DNA from 2 places in the Rathayibacter tritici genome. Region 2 is predicted to be linked to the other one. Evidence: riboswitches for the same ligand, from Rfam matches in the RefSeq annotation. Region 2 holds a riboswitch; the other holds the start of a gene.

Region 1 (8,301 bases), 260 kb from region 2:
CTTCCACCTCGGACGGCGAGACGTTGAAGCCGCCGGTGATCACGAGTTCTTTGAGCCGGTCGACGATGCGCACGAAGCCGTCCTCGTCGATCGTTGCGATGTCTCCGGTGCGGAACCAGCCGTCGCTCGTGAAGGTCGCTGCCGTCTCCTCGGGCTTGCGGTAATAGCCGCGGAACACCTGCGGACCACGGACGATCAGCTCGCCCTGCTCACCGACCGCCATCTCCCTGGCCGGGTCGTCCGGGTCGACAATTCGGACGTCCGTGCCCGGCAGCGGAAGACCGACCGTTCCGGCGCGCCGCGTGGGCCCGACGGGATTCGCCATCAGCACCGGCGAGGTCTCCGAGAGGCCGTAGCCCTCGACGAGCGTCCCGCCCGTGAGCGCCTCGAACGACTCGACGAGAGCCGGATCCAGCGGCATCGCGCCGGAGATCGCGATCTCGATGCCGTGGAGCGAGACTCCGCTCTGCTGAGCGCTGCGCGCCAGGCGCTCCGCGATCGGCGGCACAGCCGGGAGGAACGTGGCGGGGTGCTTCTTCACCACCTTCAGCACCAGCTCCGGGTCGAACTTGGGGAACAGCACCAGTCGCGCGCCCATGCTCATCGCAAAGGTGAGGCAGAGCGTGAGGCCGTAAGCGTGGAACATCGGCAGCACCGCATAGACGACGCAATCGCCACGTCGAACCGTGGGCACCCAGGCGCGCGACTGGGCGGCGTTCGCGGTGAGGTTCGCGTGGGTCAACTCGGCGGCCTTGGGCGTGCCGGTCGTGCCGCTCGTGTACTGGATGACCGCCAGGTCCTCCGCCGTCGGCCGTGGGTGCTCGGAGTCGATCCGGCGGCGCAGCAGCGACTCCCACTCGACCGCCCCCCGAGCCGGACCCGTGAGGGCGAATCGCGACTCTCGTGCCTTCTTCAGGGGGAGGCGCAGGGCCGCCCGCAGTGGCGCGGGCATGGCCCGCGTGAGGTCGACGGCGATGACGGACTCGATGCCGAGATCGGCGGGAAGATCGTGCACCGTCGGGACGACGCGGGTCCAGGCGATCACGACGCGAGCGCCGTGGTCCTCGAACTGGTGCCGGAGCTCGCGCGGCGTGTACAGCGGATTGTGCTCGACGACGACGGCGCCGAGCCGGAGGATCGCGTAGAAGGCGACAACGTGCTGAGGGCAGTTGGGCAGAATGAGGGCCACCGGGTCGCCCGCGCGCACGCCCAGGCGGCGCAGGCCCTCGGCGGCCCGTTCGACCTCGTCGGCGAGCTGGGAGTAGCTGGTCGAGCGGCCGAAGAACTCGAGCGCGACGTGCTGCGGATAGCGCTCGGCCGACTCGGTGACAATATCCACGAGCGAGCCGGTCGGGAGCTCGAGCTCCGTCGGCACGCCGGGAGCGTAGCTGCGGGTCCAGGGGCGGGGCGGGTGGGTGCTCACCCGCCCCACTCTAGAAGGCGGTGCCGGTGCTCAGACTCCCTGCGCCACAGCATCCTCGATCGGCGTCGGACCCGAGACGATCTCCCAGGTCTTGGCGATCGAGGTCGGCTGGGCCAGCGCAGCGATCACGGTGGCCGCAACGTCCGCCCGAGGGATGCTGCCCTTCTCGACGGAGGTGCCGAGCGTGATCGAGCCGGTGCCCTCGTCGTCGGTGAGTCCGCCCGGGCGGAGGATCGTGTAGTCGAGTCCGGAGTCGCGCAGCGCCGCGTCGGCGTCGCGCTTGGCCTCGACGTAGGCCTTCCAGCCCTCCTCGGTGTCCTCGGGCAGCGGCTCGTCCACGCCGATGGCGCTGACCTGCACGAAGTGCGCAACCCCGATGATCGCGGCGGCCTTCTGGCTGAGCACGGACGCCCCCAGGTCGACGGTGCGCTTGCGCTCGGGGCCGGAGTCGGGCCCCGCGCCGGCGGTGAAGACCATGCCGTCAACCTGGCCGAGCGCCTCGGCGAAAGCCTCGACTGTGGTGTCCTCGAGGTCGTGCACGAGCGGCTCGCCGCCGAGGCGGATGATGTCCTCCGCATGATCGGGGTTGCGGATCACTCCGACCGACTCATGTCCGGCGTCGTAGAGCAGGTGCAGGATCTGCTGCCCCACCTTGCCGTGGGCTCCGATGACAGCAATACGGGTCATGGATGTTCCTCTCCTCGTCGGGGCGGGCCGCCCCGGGTTCGTGGTCGCCCTCATCCTGCTGCGGCCTCCTCCGAGCGCCCCAGGCCTTGACGGCGTGCTCAGGCTGCCAGGCGGTCGTCGCGACCGGTGATCGCGAGCAGGCGGCTCTGCAGCGATGCGGCCGCGCCGACGGGCACGGGTGCGGCGTAGAGCCCGCTGGCTCGCAGAGTCGCCTCCTGGGGTGCGAACAGCTCCCAGACGGCCGCCACGAGTTCGTCGTCGAGTCGTTCGTCACTGCTGGTCGCACGGGCGAGGTCCCAGGCGTGCACGGTCACGTCGGCCGTCTGCTCCTGCAGGAGCTCGACGGCACTGACGGTGTCGCGTCCCAGCTGCACGGTGGCCTCCGGATCGACGGACTGGGCGACGGCGCGCAGGCTGTCGGTCACGCGGCGCCACTCGCTCCGCAGGTCGGGCGCGACGGGCTCGAGACGGAGGGCCGACTCGTCGCCGCCGGACAGGAGCGTGTGCGCGCGCTGCTGCTCGCGGACGACGTGCAACACCAGCGCGCGCGTATCCCACTCGCTGTCGGGCGTGGGGGAGGACCAGTCCTGGACTGCGCTGAGCCGGAGCTCGAAGGCGCGGTGGGCGCGGTCCTGCAGATCGAGCCAGCGGGCCAACTCCGCGCTGGTGCTCGTCGTAGTGGCGGTGGGGGAGTCGGGCTGCTCGTGCGTCATGGTCTCTCCGGAGCGTCGTGGTGCTCGGGTCAACCACGAGCGGTCTGCGCTCATTCCCCGACCGCGCAGTCCTTCCCCGACCGCGCAGTCCTTCCCCGACCGCGCAGTCCGCTCCGGGCGTGCCAGCAATGTCGGTGGTGCGTGCGACCATGAGGCGGAGTGCAGGTGAGCAGGACGGCACGGTGTGAGCAAGCAGGACGGCACGGTGTGAGCAAGCAGGACGGCACGGCTCGGCAGGTCACGACCGAGCCCTTCGACGACCCGCGCGCGAGCATCCTGCACATCGACATGGACGCGTTCTTCGCCTCCGTCGAGCTGCTCGATCGGCCGGATCTGCGGGGAAGACCGGTCATCGTCGGCCACCACGGCGCGCGCTCGGTCGTCACCGCCGCCACCTACGAGGCCCGCCGCTACGGCGTCAACTCCGCGATGCCGATGGCGGTCGCCCTCCGCCGCTGCCCGCATGCCGTGGTCCTCGAGCCGCACATGGAGCGCTACCGCGAGGCCTCCCGCCGCGTAATGGCGATTTTCGACTCGTTCACACCGTTGGTCGAGCGTCTGAGCATCGACGAGGCATTCCTCGACGTCGCGGGTGCCCGCCGCCTCTCCGGCTCACCGTTCGCGATCGGCACCGAGATCCGCCGCCGGGTCCACGACGAGTTGGGTTTGACCTGCTCCGTCGGGATCGCCAGTACCAAGTTCGTCGCCAAGCTCGCCTCCGGCCGCTCCAAACCCGACGGCCTGCTCGTCGTCCCCGCCGACGCGGTCCGCGAGTTCCTCGATCCGCTGCCCGTGAGCGCCCTGTGGGGGGTCGGCGCCAGCACCGAAGAGGCACTCGTGCGCCGGGGCCTGCGCACCGTGGCCGACGTCGCTTCCACTCCGCTGACCTCGTTGGTCTCGGCGCTCGGCGAGGCCACCGGGCGCCGCCTGCACGCCCTGGCGAACGGCGTGGACCCGCGGCCGGTCGACACCCGTCAGATCGAGAAGAGCGCCGGCCACGAGATCACCTTCGCCGACGATGTGGCCGACCCCGAGCTCGTGCGGCGAGAACTGCTGCGGCTCTGCGACAAGGTCGCGGTGCGGATGCGCCGCTCCGGCGTGCGCTGCCGCACGGTCGCGGTCAAGGTCCGCTTCGGCGACTTCAGCACCCTCACCCGGTCGCGCACGCTCGTCGAGGCGACCGACGTCGCCCGGGTCCTCTACGAGGCGTCCTCCGCACTGCTGGAGGCGGCGAATCCGCTCCGCCGCCCCGTGCGGCTGATCGGCGTGCGCGGCGAGCAGCTTGTTGAGGGCGACGACGTCGCGTTCTCGCTGTGGAGCGACTCCGACGACTGGCGCGACGCTGAGCTCGCGGTCGACGGTGTGGCGGCCCGCTTCGGCTCCGCGGCCGTCCGCCCCGCCTCGCTGCTCTCCCCCAGGGCCCCCGAGTCGGCGAAGGGGATCGACCTGAGCGACACGCTCGCTACGCGGAACCGATCGTCAGACTGATGGGCCGGTGGTCGGAGCCGTTCGGCGGCAGGACCGCCAGGGTCGCGGCCGGAACGCCGTCGGCCAGGGCATGGTCGAGCGAGACCAGCGGCAGAACCGACGGCCAGGTCGCCGGGAAGCCGACTCCGCCGGTGCGCACCAGTCCCGCCTCGGCGAGCACGGGCGCGAGCAGATGATCGTCGGTCGGCGTGTTGAAGTCGCCGATGACCAGGGTCCGCGCCGACGCATCATCACGGAGCACTGTGGCGAGGTTCGAGAGCATCGTGTCCCGCTCCGCGTGCTCACCCGGCCGGAACGATGCCAGGTGCACGACGAACAGGCGCGTGCCGCCCACCGGGGTGTCCACATCGACCGCCAGCGCACGCTTCCAGCCGAGACCGAGATCGAGTGGCTCCTCAGCCGTCAGCTCGGTGCGGCTCCAGACGCCGACGGTGCTCGAGACGAAGGAGTAGGGGTACTCGTTGGCCAGCTCGTCATCGACGGCGCGCACGGCTGCCCCGTCGAGCTCCTGCAGGGTGATCACGTCAGGATCGCGCGCGGCGAGAGACGCGGCGAGTTCACCCGCGTCCTGGCTCGTCTTGATGTTCTGGCTGATGACGGTGAACACCCCGGAGCGAACCGGCGGCGCGGGCAGCGCGACAGGCAGGACCAGCACGCCGTAGACCATCGCCAGCACGGTGACGGCGGCCGCCGTCCGCCGCGAGCGGAGAGTCGCCCCGGCAGCGATGAGCAGCAGGACGAGCAGTCCCGTCCAGGGGATCCCGACTTCCAGCACCGACAGCCAGCCGAGCGGATCCGGCAGCACCCGGTGCAGGGCGAGGAACGCCGCCAGGACCAGGCTCGCGATCGCGACCGCAACCGAGCGCACAGGGCGGCGGCGGGAGCGAGCGGGCATCAGACGATCATGTCAGCCGGTCCCGGAGGATGCATGGGCGAGTCCTGTACGCTCCGGCGGGCCGCTTGTCGCCGCGGAGAGGCGCGGAGTACCGTCGCACCATGCCCAACATCGCAGTCTCCCTGGCCGACACCGTCACTACCGCGGGTACCTCGACGATCTACGGCGAGCCCGTCACCGTCGACGGTGTCTCGCTCGTCCCCGTCGCTCTGCGCTGGTTCGGCTTCGGCGGAGGCAGCGGATCCGAGGGCGGCCAGGAGGGCGGCGGCGGAGGCGGCGGCGCCACGGTCATCCCGATCGGCGCGTACATCAAGGACGACCTGGGCCTGCGGTTCCAACCCAACGTGATCTCGGTTCTGGCTGTCGGCATCCCCTTCGTCTGGGTCACCGGCAAGGCCCTGGCCCGCATCATCCGCGCCCTGAAGAAATAGTCGGAGCGGTCGTCCGTCACCTGGCACGTTGCTGGCGCGCGGGGTACCACTTCTTCTTCGTCCGGCCGAAGCCGACGATCAGCCGTTCGACGTCGTCCGGCCGCTTCGGGTCGTAGATCACCGCCGCCGGCTCACCCGCCATCCAGGCGTCGCCCCGCTTCTGCGGGTACTTCAGGGCACGCTTTTCCTCGCCCTCGGCGGTGCGGTAGACGACCAGGAGACGCCCCAGATCCCGGGCGGAATCGCGGTCGCCTCGCGCTGGATCCGGCCCGACCACGCTGGCCGTCACTCGGGTGCCGTAGCTGAGGAGCTCGCGGCGGATCCGCGCACGGCGCTGCCAGAGCAGAGCCTGCAGCAACACGAGCAGCACCACGGCGAGAACGACGACCACCGACCAGGACATGACGTCTATGATTACCGACGAACACGGGAGTCCGGTGCACCGGACTGAGAGGAAGGCAGAAGCCTTCGACCGTCGAACCTGATCTGGGTCATGCCAGCGAAGGAACGTTTCGATCTCCTCTTCTCCAACCCGTGCCCTCCATTCGCTCCCACGAAAGGGCACGCCAGTGCAGAAAACGAACGCGCAGAAAACGACCGCGCAGAACACGAACGCGCAGCCCCTCGGCTCCTCCACCGCCACAGCTCGGCGGAACCTGCGCTGGCGGGTGGTCGACATCGTGGTGGCGAGCGTCGTCGCTGTCGCGAGCGGGGTCGTCTTCTGGGCCTGGGGCCTGGCGACGAACGTCCTCGGCCTCGCCTTCGACTTCCTACCCGGGCTCGGCGGGCTCCTCGGCGGCGGCTGGCTCTTCGCCGGCGTCCTGGGCGGCCTGATCATCCGCAAGCCCGGAGCGGCGCTCTTCACTGAGCTCGTCGCCGCGGCGGTCTCCGCGCTGATCGGCACCCAGTGGGGGTACACCGTGCTGATCTCCGGCCTGGTCCAGGGGCTCGGCGCCGAGATCGTCCTCGCGCTCTTCCTCTACCGCAGCGGCCGTCCGCTCGTTGCGATGCTCGCCGGCGCCGGCGCGGGCCTCGCCCTCGCGATCAACGACCTGCTGTCGTACTACGCCGCGAATGACGCGCTCTTCATGAGCGTGTACGTCGTGTCCTCGATCGTGTCGGGCGTTATCCTGGCCGGTCTGCTGTCCTGGTTCGCAGTTCGCGGACTCGCCGCCTCCGGTGCGCTGGACCGGTTCGCCTCCGGTCGCGAGGGCCGAACGGTCGAGGGAGCCGGCGCGGTCGCCCGATGAGCGGCGCGTCCGTCCGGGCCCGGGGCTGGAGCTGGCGTCACGCGGGACGCTCTCGTTCCGCCATCTCTGGGCTCGATCTCGCTCTGGAGCCGGGCGAGCGCGTGCTGCTGCTCGGCCCCTCCGGAGCGGGCAAGAGCACGCTTCTGCACGCGCTGGCTGGGGTCCTCGGCGACGAAGAGGACGGAGCCGCGGCAGGAGAGCTCGCGATCGACGGCGCAGCCCCGCTCGCTCGACGCGGAGTCGCCGGCCTCGTGCTGCAGGACCCGGACACCCAGGCAGTGCTCGCGCGGGTCGGTGACGACGTCGCCTTCGCCTGCGAGAACCTCGGTGTGCCGCCCGCGGAGATCCCCGCCCGAGTGCGGCAGGCACTGGAGGACGTCGGGCTCGACGTGCCGCTCGGCCACTCCACCTCGGCACTCTCCGGCGGGCAGAAGCAGCGGCTCGCCCTGGCGGGCGTTCTCGCGATGCGCCCTCGGCTCCTCCTGCTGGACGAGCCGACCGCGAACCTCGACCCCGAGGGGGTGCGGGAGGTGCGAGCGGCAGTCGAGCGCACGGCGGCCCACACGGGAGCGACGCTGATCGTGGTCGAGCACCGGGTCGATGTCTGGGTCGATCTGGTCGACCGCATCGTGGTCCTCGACCGCGACGGCGCGGTCGTCGCCGACGGTGCACCGGCCGAGGTCCTGCGTGAGGCGCGCGAGGTGCTCCGCGCCTCGGGCGTCTGGCTGCCGGGCGAGCATCCCCAGCGCCGAGCCCCCAGCATCCTGGCGTCACCGGCCGTGCTCAGCACACGCGATCTCTCGATAGGCCGGCCCGTCTTCGGGCGCCGTGGCGCCACCGTCGTCGCCTCCGGGCTCGACCTCGCCGTCGCTTCCGCTCGGGTCACGGCCGTGCTCGGGCCCAACGGCGTCGGAAAGTCGACCCTGGCTCTCACGCTGGCCGGCCTCCTCCCGCCGGTCGCGGGGCGCGTGAGCGCCTCCGAGTCGCTGCGGGCCGGCGCCGGGCCCGATCCGATCCGCTGGAGCTCCGCTCAGCTCGCCGAGCGGATCGCGATGGTCTTTCAGGAACCGGAGCACCAGTTCCTCACCGCTCGGGTGCGCGCCGAGCTCGCCCTCGGCGCCCGGGACGGGGCGGAGCGCCGGCGCGCGGAGGAGTTGCTGGATCGTCTCGGACTCGCTCACCTGGCCGACGCGAACCCCTTCACTCTGTCCGGAGGTGAGAAGCGGCGGCTCGCGGTCGCGTCCGCTCTCACCCGGAAGCCGTCCGTGCTCGTGCTCGATGAGCCGACGTTCGGGCAGGACCGTCTCACCTGGGAGGTCCTCGTCGGCCTTCTCGCCGAGCAGCGCATCGAGGGCGTGGCGGTGCTCGCCATCACCCACGACGAGGCGCTGGTGGCGGCCCTCGCCGACTCGGT
Region 2 (8,301 bases):
TCCCGCTCGAAGACGCTCGAGCGCAGGAACGCTTCTCGCATCGCAGCGCGCTCCCGCGGCGTGGCGTCTGCGGCTGCCTGCTCAGTGATCACGATCGCCCTCTCGGTGGCGGCTTCGAACACCGGATCGGCGTAGCTGAGCAGCCAGTCCGCGTAGGGGTGTTCCGCGTGGCCCGCGGCAGCCAGGCGGGAGCCGACGTCGGCGTAGAGCCAGAAGCAGGGGAGCAGGGCGGCGACGATCTCGCCGTAGCCACCGCGGGCACCGACCGCGAGCAGATGATCGACGTAGCTGCGAGTGACCGGGGCGTGCTGCGCCTCCCTGCTGCCGAGCCGGTCGCGGTGCAGCTGCGCCTCCGTCGCGAGAGCGGATGCCGAGCCCTCGGCCCAGAAGACCTGCTCGGCGGTGGTCGGCGCCCGCTGTGCCGCCACGGCCAGCACCCGCGCGTACTCGGTGAGGTAGAGCGCGTCCTGCTCCAGGTACCACTCGAAGTCCTCCCGGCGCAGCGAGCCGTCGCCGAGCGCCCGGACGAACGGCAGCGTGTCGATCTCATCGCGGAGCTCCCTCGTCTCCTCCCAGACACCCGTGCAGAACGTCGGCGGGCGGAGGCGGTGGAAGTGGTCGACGGGGCCGAGACCGGAGCCGACCTCGAGCGCGTCGGCGGCGCGCAGGGCGCCGGTCAGCCATTCCTTCGCCTCGATCAGCGCCTCGACCAGCGCGTCGGAACCGGCGCCGCGGCCGGCCAGGAGCGTCGCCATCGCAGAGGAGAGCGAGCAGCCGGTGCCGTGGGTGTTCGCGGTGGCGACGCGCACTCCGGGTACTTCGCGCACCCGGCCGTCGGGGGTGAGGATCGCGTCCGGAGTGGCGGGGCCGTCGAGGTGGCCGCCCTTCACCAAAACGGCCGCGTCGAGAGTGCGCGCGAGGGCGGCGCCCTGCGCGAGCGCGGTCGGCCAGTCGGAGGCGGTGGCGGCTCCGGCGAGCACGCCCAGCTCGGGGAGGTTCGGCGTCACCAGGTCGGCCCGACGGAGCAGGCCGTGCACGGCCTCCTCGGCCTCGGGGGCGAGCAGCCGGTGCCCGCTGCTGGCCACCATCACCGGATCGACGACCACGACGGGCGGGCGCACGTCATCGAGCCACTGCGCGACGACTCCGGCGTACTCGGCCGTGGCGAGCATCCCGATCTTCACGGCATCGATCGTCACATCGTCGCTCACCGCGTCGAGCTGCTCGCGGAGGAACGCGGCGGGCGGCAGGTGCACGGAGCGGACACCGTGCGTGTTCTGCGCGACGAGGGCGGTGACAACGGCCATGCCGTAGCCGCCGAGCGCACCGATGGTCTTCAGGTCGGCCTGGATGCCCGCGCCGCCGGTCGGGTCGGTGCCGGCGATGCTGAGGACGCGGGGGATGCGCGGGGGGAGCGGGATGCGCGAGGCGAGTGGGCTGCGCGGGGCGAGTGGGCTGGCAGGGGTGGCGGGGGTTTCTGGGGTGCCGACGGAGGCTGCGGTGGTGCGGGACGGGGCGCTGCCGGCGGTCATCGGTCCCACTCCGCCCGGATGCTGCGGGCGGCCTCCGCGGGGTCCGCGGCGGTGCAGACCGCCGAGACCACGGCGAGTCCCGCTGCACCGGCACACCGGAGCGGAGCCGCGTCCTGCGCTCCGACTCCGCCGATCGCGACACAGGGCAGTGGCGTCGCGGTGGCGAGGGCCGCGAATCCGTCGATGCCGAGGGGCGCGGGGTGGTCAGGTTTGGTCGAGGTCGGCCGGATCACGCCGACGCCGAGGTAGTCGACCGTGCCCGCTGGCAGGGCGCGGACGGCTGCGAGGTGCGCGGGAGTGTTCGCGGTGAGGCCGATCACGGCGTCGGCTCCGAGGAGTGAGCGCGCGGCGACGACGGGGAGGTCGGACTGCCCGAGGTGGACACCGTGCACGCGGGCACCAGCGAAGCGGGCGGCGAGGACCACGTCGACACGGTCGTCGACCAGCAGCGTGGTGCGCTCGGTGAGAACAGCGGCGACCGCGAGGGTCAGGGCGACGAGCTCGGCGGCCGAGGCATCGTGATCGCGGATCTGGACGGTCGTGACTCCGCCCGCGACCGCCGCCGCGACCACGGCGGGCACGCCGCGCGCGCCGCACTGGGCGGTGTCGGTGACGAGGTGGAGCGAGAGGTCGACGCTCATGCGATCCGCGCGCCCGACTCGGCCTCGGCCGGCCCGAGGGCCGCGAGGGCGTCGAGGAGGCCGACGGCGAAGGACCCGGGGCCACTGCTCGTTGCGGCGGCACGCTCGGCGGCGAGGCCCCACACGGCCGAGGCGCTGACGGCGGCGTCGAGCGGGCGGACCCCTGCGCCGAGGAATGCGGCCATCACCGCGCCCAGCGCGCAGCCGCCGCCGGTCACCCGGGTCAGCAGCGGGTGGCCGCCGGTGACCCGGACGACGCGCTCGCCGTCGGTGACGAGATCGATCGCTCCCGAGACGGCGAGAACGCCGCCCGTGCGGCGGGCCAGGTCTCGGGCGGAGTCGAGGGCCTGCTCGGCGGTGTCGACCGCGTCCACTCCACGCCCGCCCGCACCGGCTCCCGCCAGGGCGAGGATCTCGGAGGCGTTGCCGCGGATGATCGCGGGCCGCGCCTCCAGCAGCTCGACGGCGAGAACGGTGCGCACGGGCAGCGGGCCGACGGCGACGGGATCGAGCACCCACGGGGTACCGGCGCGGGTGGCCGCGGCGACCGCCTCCCGCGCGCCCTCGCGCTGCTCCGCTCCGGGCGTGCCGAGGTTGACGAGGACGGCGGAGGCGATACCCGCGAAGACGCCCGCCTCGCCGGGCAGATCGCACATCGCTGCGCTGGCGCCGAGGGCGAGCAGGCTGTTCGCGGTGAAGCCGGTCACAACCGCGTTCGTGATGCACTGCACGAGCGGCTCGGCGGCGCGGAGGGCGACGAGATCGCGACCGACGGACGCCGGGCCGGGCACCGCACGGGGCGCCGGGTCGGCGGCCGTGTCGGCGGGGAGGGGCGGGTGGACAGGCGTGCGAATACTCATTCGCGACATCCCTTCGCTAGTACGAACTAGATCAGGTTCAACGGGTCTTCTCTCAGCCCAGGCGGGCACCCCGTGTCACTGCGGATGACCCTAGCAGCGGGCGCGGCGACGCCCGCCCGCGTCGTCGGGCCGCGTCGCCGGCCTCGGCCTCTCTGGCCGTATCGGCCTCTGCGGCCGCACCGACCGAGGCTCCCGCCCCACCGCGTCGGCGCCGCCTCAGCCGGTGAGGATCGTGCTGTCGCCGCGGGGTCCGACGACGACGCGCAGGCCGATCGGCAGCCGCTCGCGCATCGCATCGACGTGGCTGATCAGGCCGATCGTGCGGCCGCCGGAGCGCAGCGCGTCGAGCGTGCCGAGCGCCGTCTCCAGCGTCTCGGCATCGAGCGAGCCGAAGCCCTCGTCGATGAACATGGTCTCGAGCGAGATCCCGCCGGACTGCGCCGTCACCACGTCGGCCAGGCCGAGTGCGAGGGCCAGCGAGGCGAGGAAGGTCTCGCCGCCGGACAGCGAGGCGGGGTGCCGCCGGACGCCGGTGAAGGCGTCGAGCACGTCGATCCCGAGGCCGGAGGCAGCGCCGCGGTAGGCGAGCGAGTCGTCGTGAGCGAGGGCGTAGCGGCCACTGGTCATCGCGTCGAGGCGGAGGTTCGCGGCGGCGACGATCTCCTCCAGCCTGCCGGCGAGCGCGAAGGCCTCCAGATCCATCCTGCGGGTGTTCTGCCCGCGGCCCGAGACGGTCTCGGCCAGGGCGCGCAACTCCTCGTGGCGGCGGAGGCGTTCGTCGAGCGCGCCGAGGCGGCCCGCGGCCACTGCAGCGAGCTCGGCCAGGCGCGAGGAGCGGTGCTCTAGCACGGAGAGTCGAGCTCGCGCCTCGTCGCGGCGAGCGGAGGCGTCGCGCGAGTGCTCCTCCGCGGCGAAGACGTCGGCGGGCGTGCTGGGCAGTGCGCGGAGCTCGGGCTCGGCGAGTGTCGCCTCGGTGGTGTTGCGGCGCCGCTCGTGTTCGGCGACGGCCGCCTCAGCGCGGGCGCGGTCGCCGCTCGCCAGTGCGGCGGACTCGGCCTCCTCAGGCGTGGCGAAACCGCGCTCGGCCAGAACCTGGGCGAGCTCGGCTCGGGCAACGGCGGCGGCCTCGGCGCGGGCGCCCGCCGCCTCCTCGGCCTCGACCAGGGCGACGGCTCGGCGGCGCTGGGCACTGAGGTCGGCGACGCGCGCCGTGACGCTCTCCGCTCCGTCCCGCGAGATCTCGACCCGCTCCCGTAGCAGCCTCAGCGCCTCGGCGGCGAGGGCGGCCTCGCCGACACGGGCCTGATGCTCGATGCTGGCGGCGTCCCTGTCGCTCGTGATGGCGTCGATCCTGGAGCGCAGCCGGGTGCGCTCGTGCCGGAGCTCCGCCACGCGGGCGGCGGCAGCCCGGGCCGAGGCCAGACGCTCCTCGTCGGCCGAGCGGAGCGAGTCCAGGTCGGCATCGTCGCCGACTCGCTCGTCGAGCGCTGCCAGGGCGAGGGCGGCGATGCCCTCGCGCTCCCGGGCGGAGTCGAGGGCGGCGGAAGCGCGCTGGACCGCGGTGTGCGCGCGGTCCAGGTCGGCGGTACCGACCGTCGTCGGTCCGTCGTGATCGGCCGGGCGGGGGTGCTCCGGCGAGCCGCAGACCGGGCATGGCGCTCCCGGCTCCAGGCGCTCGGCCAGCTCGCCGGCGAATCCGGCGAACCGGCGCGCGATGAGGGCGGCCTGTTCGGCGGCGCGCTCGCCGTGCGCACGAGCGGCGTCGGCGTAGGCGGTCCGCAACCGGTGCAACTCCGCGGCGGCGAGGTCGCGCTCGTGGACCGCGGCGATCCTCCGTTCGACGGCGGCGAGCTCCTCGGCGCGGGCGGCAACGGCGGCGGCCTCGTCGGCGAGGGACTCCTCCTCTTCGGCGAGCGCATCCACTCGAGCGGGCAGCTCGCGCAGCTCCTCCTCCACACCGGCCAGGGTGTTCGCGGCCGTCTGCTCGGCGCGGGCGGTGCGCTCAGCGGCACGCTCCGCTTCGGGGAGCCTGCGTTCCTCGGCCAGCGCCTCGGTCAGCGCGCCCAGCACGGCGGCGAGGTGCTCGGCCGTCTCGGCGGCCGGCCCTGCGGCGGAGTCGCCGTAGGCCTCGGCCGCGAGCTCACGCTGTTGCAGCGCCGCCCGCTCCTTCTCGTCGGCGGCGCGGGCCGAACGGAGCAGCGGCAGCACTCCGTCGGCGCGGCGGGCGCGCTCGATCGCCGCCCGCTGGCGCTCGACGTGCGCCTCGGCGACCGCCAGCTCCTCCGCCTCGATCAGCGCGAGTCGGCGCCGCTCCTGCCCGCGGGCGATGCGACGGGCCTCGTCGAGAGCGGTGCTCGCCGCTGCCTGCACTGCGTCGGCGGTCGCGGCGTCGGACCGGGCCTCGTCGAGCGGGGCGGCGAGACGGGCCGGCAGCCCGGCGAACCAGGCCGCATCGGGAGTGGGCGGTTCTGCACCGTCGTCGATGAGCCGGGAGGCCTCGTCGGCGAGTGCGGTCACGGCCGCTCGCTCCTCCTCCAGCCCCACGGCGCTCGCATCGCGCTGCTCCAGCAGGCGCCGGCGGAGCAGATCGAAGCGTTCGGTCGCGAAGAGGGTGCGCAGGAGCCGCTGCCGGTCGTCGTTCTTCGCGAGCAGGAACTCGTGGAAGCGGTTTTGCGCCAGCAGGATCACCTGGAGGAACTGGTCCTTCGTCAGCCCGACGATGCGGCCGATGTCAGTGGCCACCTCCTTGGCGCTGGATGAGAGGCCGACCCACGAGGCGTCGATCTGCTCCAGCAGCTCGACCTTCGCGGGTTGAGTGGTCGTCCCCGGACCGCGACGCTTGGGCCGCGCATACTCGGGCGAGCGGCGCACCCGGTAGACGCGCCCCGCCGCCTCGAACTCCAGCTCGGCGAAGGTCTCGTCCTCGGGCCCGCTGTGGTCGCTCCGCAGGCGCGAGGCCGTGCCGTCGAAACGCGGGACCGAGCCGTAGAGCGCGAAAGCGATCGCGTCGAGGATCGTCGACTTGCCAGCGCCCGTGCGGCCGGCGATGAGGTAGACGCCCACGTCTTCGAGCCGGTCGAAGTCGATGCACTGCTCGGCGCGGAACGGACCGAGGCCGGCGAACGCGAGGCGGCGGATCCTCACCGCAGCGCCTCGGCGTCGACCGCTGCGAGAGCGTCGAGGGTGAGGGCGCGCTCGGCGGCGGTGGCGCCGTGGCCGTCGCGGACGTGGGCGAGGAAGTCGTCGACGACCTCGACGTCGCTCCGCCCGCGGGCCCGCTCGGCGTAGGCGGGCGGCTCGGCGGCGGCGTGCGGGGGCCGGTGCTCGAGCGTCGCGCAGCCCGGGAACCGCGACTGCAGGCGCGCCATCGCGTCGAGCGGGCGTACAGAATCCGTCAGTACCGCCGACACCCAGTCGCCCTCCACGTCGGCTAGGGAAGGATCGCGCAGCAGCTGCTCGAGCTCGCCCTCGATCACGCTCAGCCGCCGCGGCACCGGGAGCGGCGACCACTCAACGCCCGCCAGCCCCTCGGCTCCGATCGTCACCAGCCAGGCGCCGCGCGGCTTCGCGGCCTCGCCGAACGAGTAGTGCAGCGGCGCCCCGGAGTACCGCACGCTCGGCGTGAGTTCGGCCCGCCCGTGGATGTGCCCGAGCGCCGCGTAGTCGGCGGCGGCGAAGTGCTCGACCGAGACATAGTCGAGCCCGCCCGCCGTGATGTCGCGCTCGAGCACCGCGGGCGGGGCTCCGACGGCGAAGCAGTGCGCGAGCACGACCCAGGGCCGACCGGCGGCCTCAGCGGCGGCACGGACCCGGCGCATCGCGAAGGCGAGCACGTCCTCGTGGCGCCGCAGCGGCTCCTCCGGGTGCCGGTGGCGGTAGAGCGCCGGTTCGAGGAACGGGATGCCGTGCACGCCCACCTCGAGACCGGACCCATCGCGGAGCACAACCGGCTCGGCGTACGCCTCCGGATCGGTGAGCACGTGCACGCCCGCGGTGCGCAGCAGCCCAGCCTGGAAGCCGAGCCGGGCGGGGGAGTCGTGGTTGCCGCTGGTCAGCACGACGTCCGCCCCGGCCGCGCGGATCGCCTCGAGGGTGCGGGTGAGCAGCGTGTAGTGCTCGGCGGCGGGAACGGCGGAGTCGAAGACGTCTCCGGCGATCAGCACCGCGTCGACCTGCTCGGCGCTCACCGTCTCGACGAGGGCCTCAAGCACCGTCGCGAGCGCCGCCACGGTGGAGTGCCCGTGAAAGGTGCGGCCGATGTGCCAGTCGGAGGTGTGCAGCAGCTTCACGGTCGTCCTTTCTCTGCGTCGTCCGGGGAGCGACTCCAGGCTAGTGAGAGCCTCCGACACCGGTGGCGCACCGGACACCTGCCGTTCACCCCGGGGTGCACAATAGGGCGTCGGTCGAGCAGGAGGAGAAGGTCGTGAAGCTACCCCGCGTCCCCGCGACGATCCTCGGGCTGGGCTCGCGCACCCGCGCGGCCGCCGAGGACACCGCACCGATCCAGCGACTCCGCCCGGACGATGAGCCGACGCGCACCAGCACCGTCGACAACGCGATCTACCAGGACGGCCGCCGGGTGGTCTCGCCGGGCAGCATCCCGGAGGCGCTCGCCGCCCTGCAGAAGCTGCCCGACGCGATGGCATGGATCGGCCTGTACCGGCCGAACGCGGCCGAGCTGGCGGCGCTCGAGGACGAGTTCTCCATGCACCCGCTCGCCCTCGAGGACGCGATCAGCGCGCACCAGCGGCCCAAGCTCGAGCGCTACGGCAGCGACATGTTCGTGGTGCTGCGCGCCGCCAGCTACGCCGACCAGCGCGAGGAGGTCGACTTCGGCGAGCTGCACCTGTTCGTCGGCGCGAACTTCGTCGTCACGGTCCGCCACTCCGAGAAGCCCGACCTCTCGCTGGTGCGGCGGCGGATGGAGGCCGACCCGGAGCTGCTGCGCGTCGGCCCGGTCGCCGTGCTCTACGCGATCCTCGACGCCGTGGTGGATCAGTACTCGCCCGTCGTCGCGGGTCTTGAGAACGACATCGACGAGATTGAGGCGCAGGTCTTCGAGGGCGACCCCGCGGTGTCTCGCCGCATCTACGAGCTCAGCCAGGAAGTGCTCGACTTCCAGCGCGCGGTCGCTCCGCTGACCGGCATGCTCACCCGGCTCGTCACCGACTTCGAGGTGTTCCAGTCGGATGTGGAGCTGCGCCGCTACATCCGCGACGTCGCTGACCACGTCGCGCTGGTCACCGAGCGGGTCGACGGCTTCCGCAC

The links. A riboswitch is a leader RNA that binds a small molecule or an ion and turns the genes downstream of it on or off. The one in region 2 is predicted to bind thiamine pyrophosphate.
Positions count from the first base shown of each region.
Region 1: another riboswitch for thiamine pyrophosphate. It lies ahead of A6122_RS07530 (ECF transporter S component); the one in region 2 lies ahead of thiM (hydroxyethylthiazole kinase).

Region 1 is NZ_CP015515.1:1,652,367-1,660,667, reverse strand. Features, by position in the region: gene A6122_RS07565 (long-chain-fatty-acid--CoA ligase) at 1-1,423, opposite strand, end outside; gene A6122_RS07560 (SDR family oxidoreductase) at 1,454-2,110, opposite strand; gene A6122_RS07555 (TIGR03086 family metal-binding protein) at 2,209-2,823, opposite strand; gene dinB (DNA polymerase IV) at 3,031-4,311, shown strand; gene A6122_RS07545 (endonuclease/exonuclease/phosphatase family protein) at 4,286-5,206, opposite strand; gene A6122_RS07540 (hypothetical protein) at 5,308-5,637, shown strand; gene A6122_RS07535 (DUF3592 domain-containing protein) at 5,654-6,040, opposite strand; TPP riboswitch at 6,055-6,162, shown strand; gene A6122_RS07530 (ECF transporter S component) at 6,207-6,887, shown strand; gene A6122_RS07525 (ABC transporter ATP-binding protein) at 6,884-8,301, shown strand, end outside.
Region 2 is NZ_CP015515.1:1,909,332-1,917,632, reverse strand. Features, by position in the region: gene thiD (bifunctional hydroxymethylpyrimidine kinase/phosphomethylpyrimidine kinase) at 1-1,532, opposite strand, end outside; gene thiE (thiamine phosphate synthase) at 1,529-2,173, opposite strand; gene thiM (hydroxyethylthiazole kinase) at 2,170-3,033, opposite strand; TPP riboswitch at 3,025-3,116, opposite strand; gene A6122_RS08740 (AAA family ATPase) at 3,250-6,177, opposite strand; gene A6122_RS08735 (exonuclease SbcCD subunit D) at 6,174-7,322, opposite strand; gene A6122_RS08730 (magnesium and cobalt transport protein CorA) at 7,457-8,301, shown strand, end outside.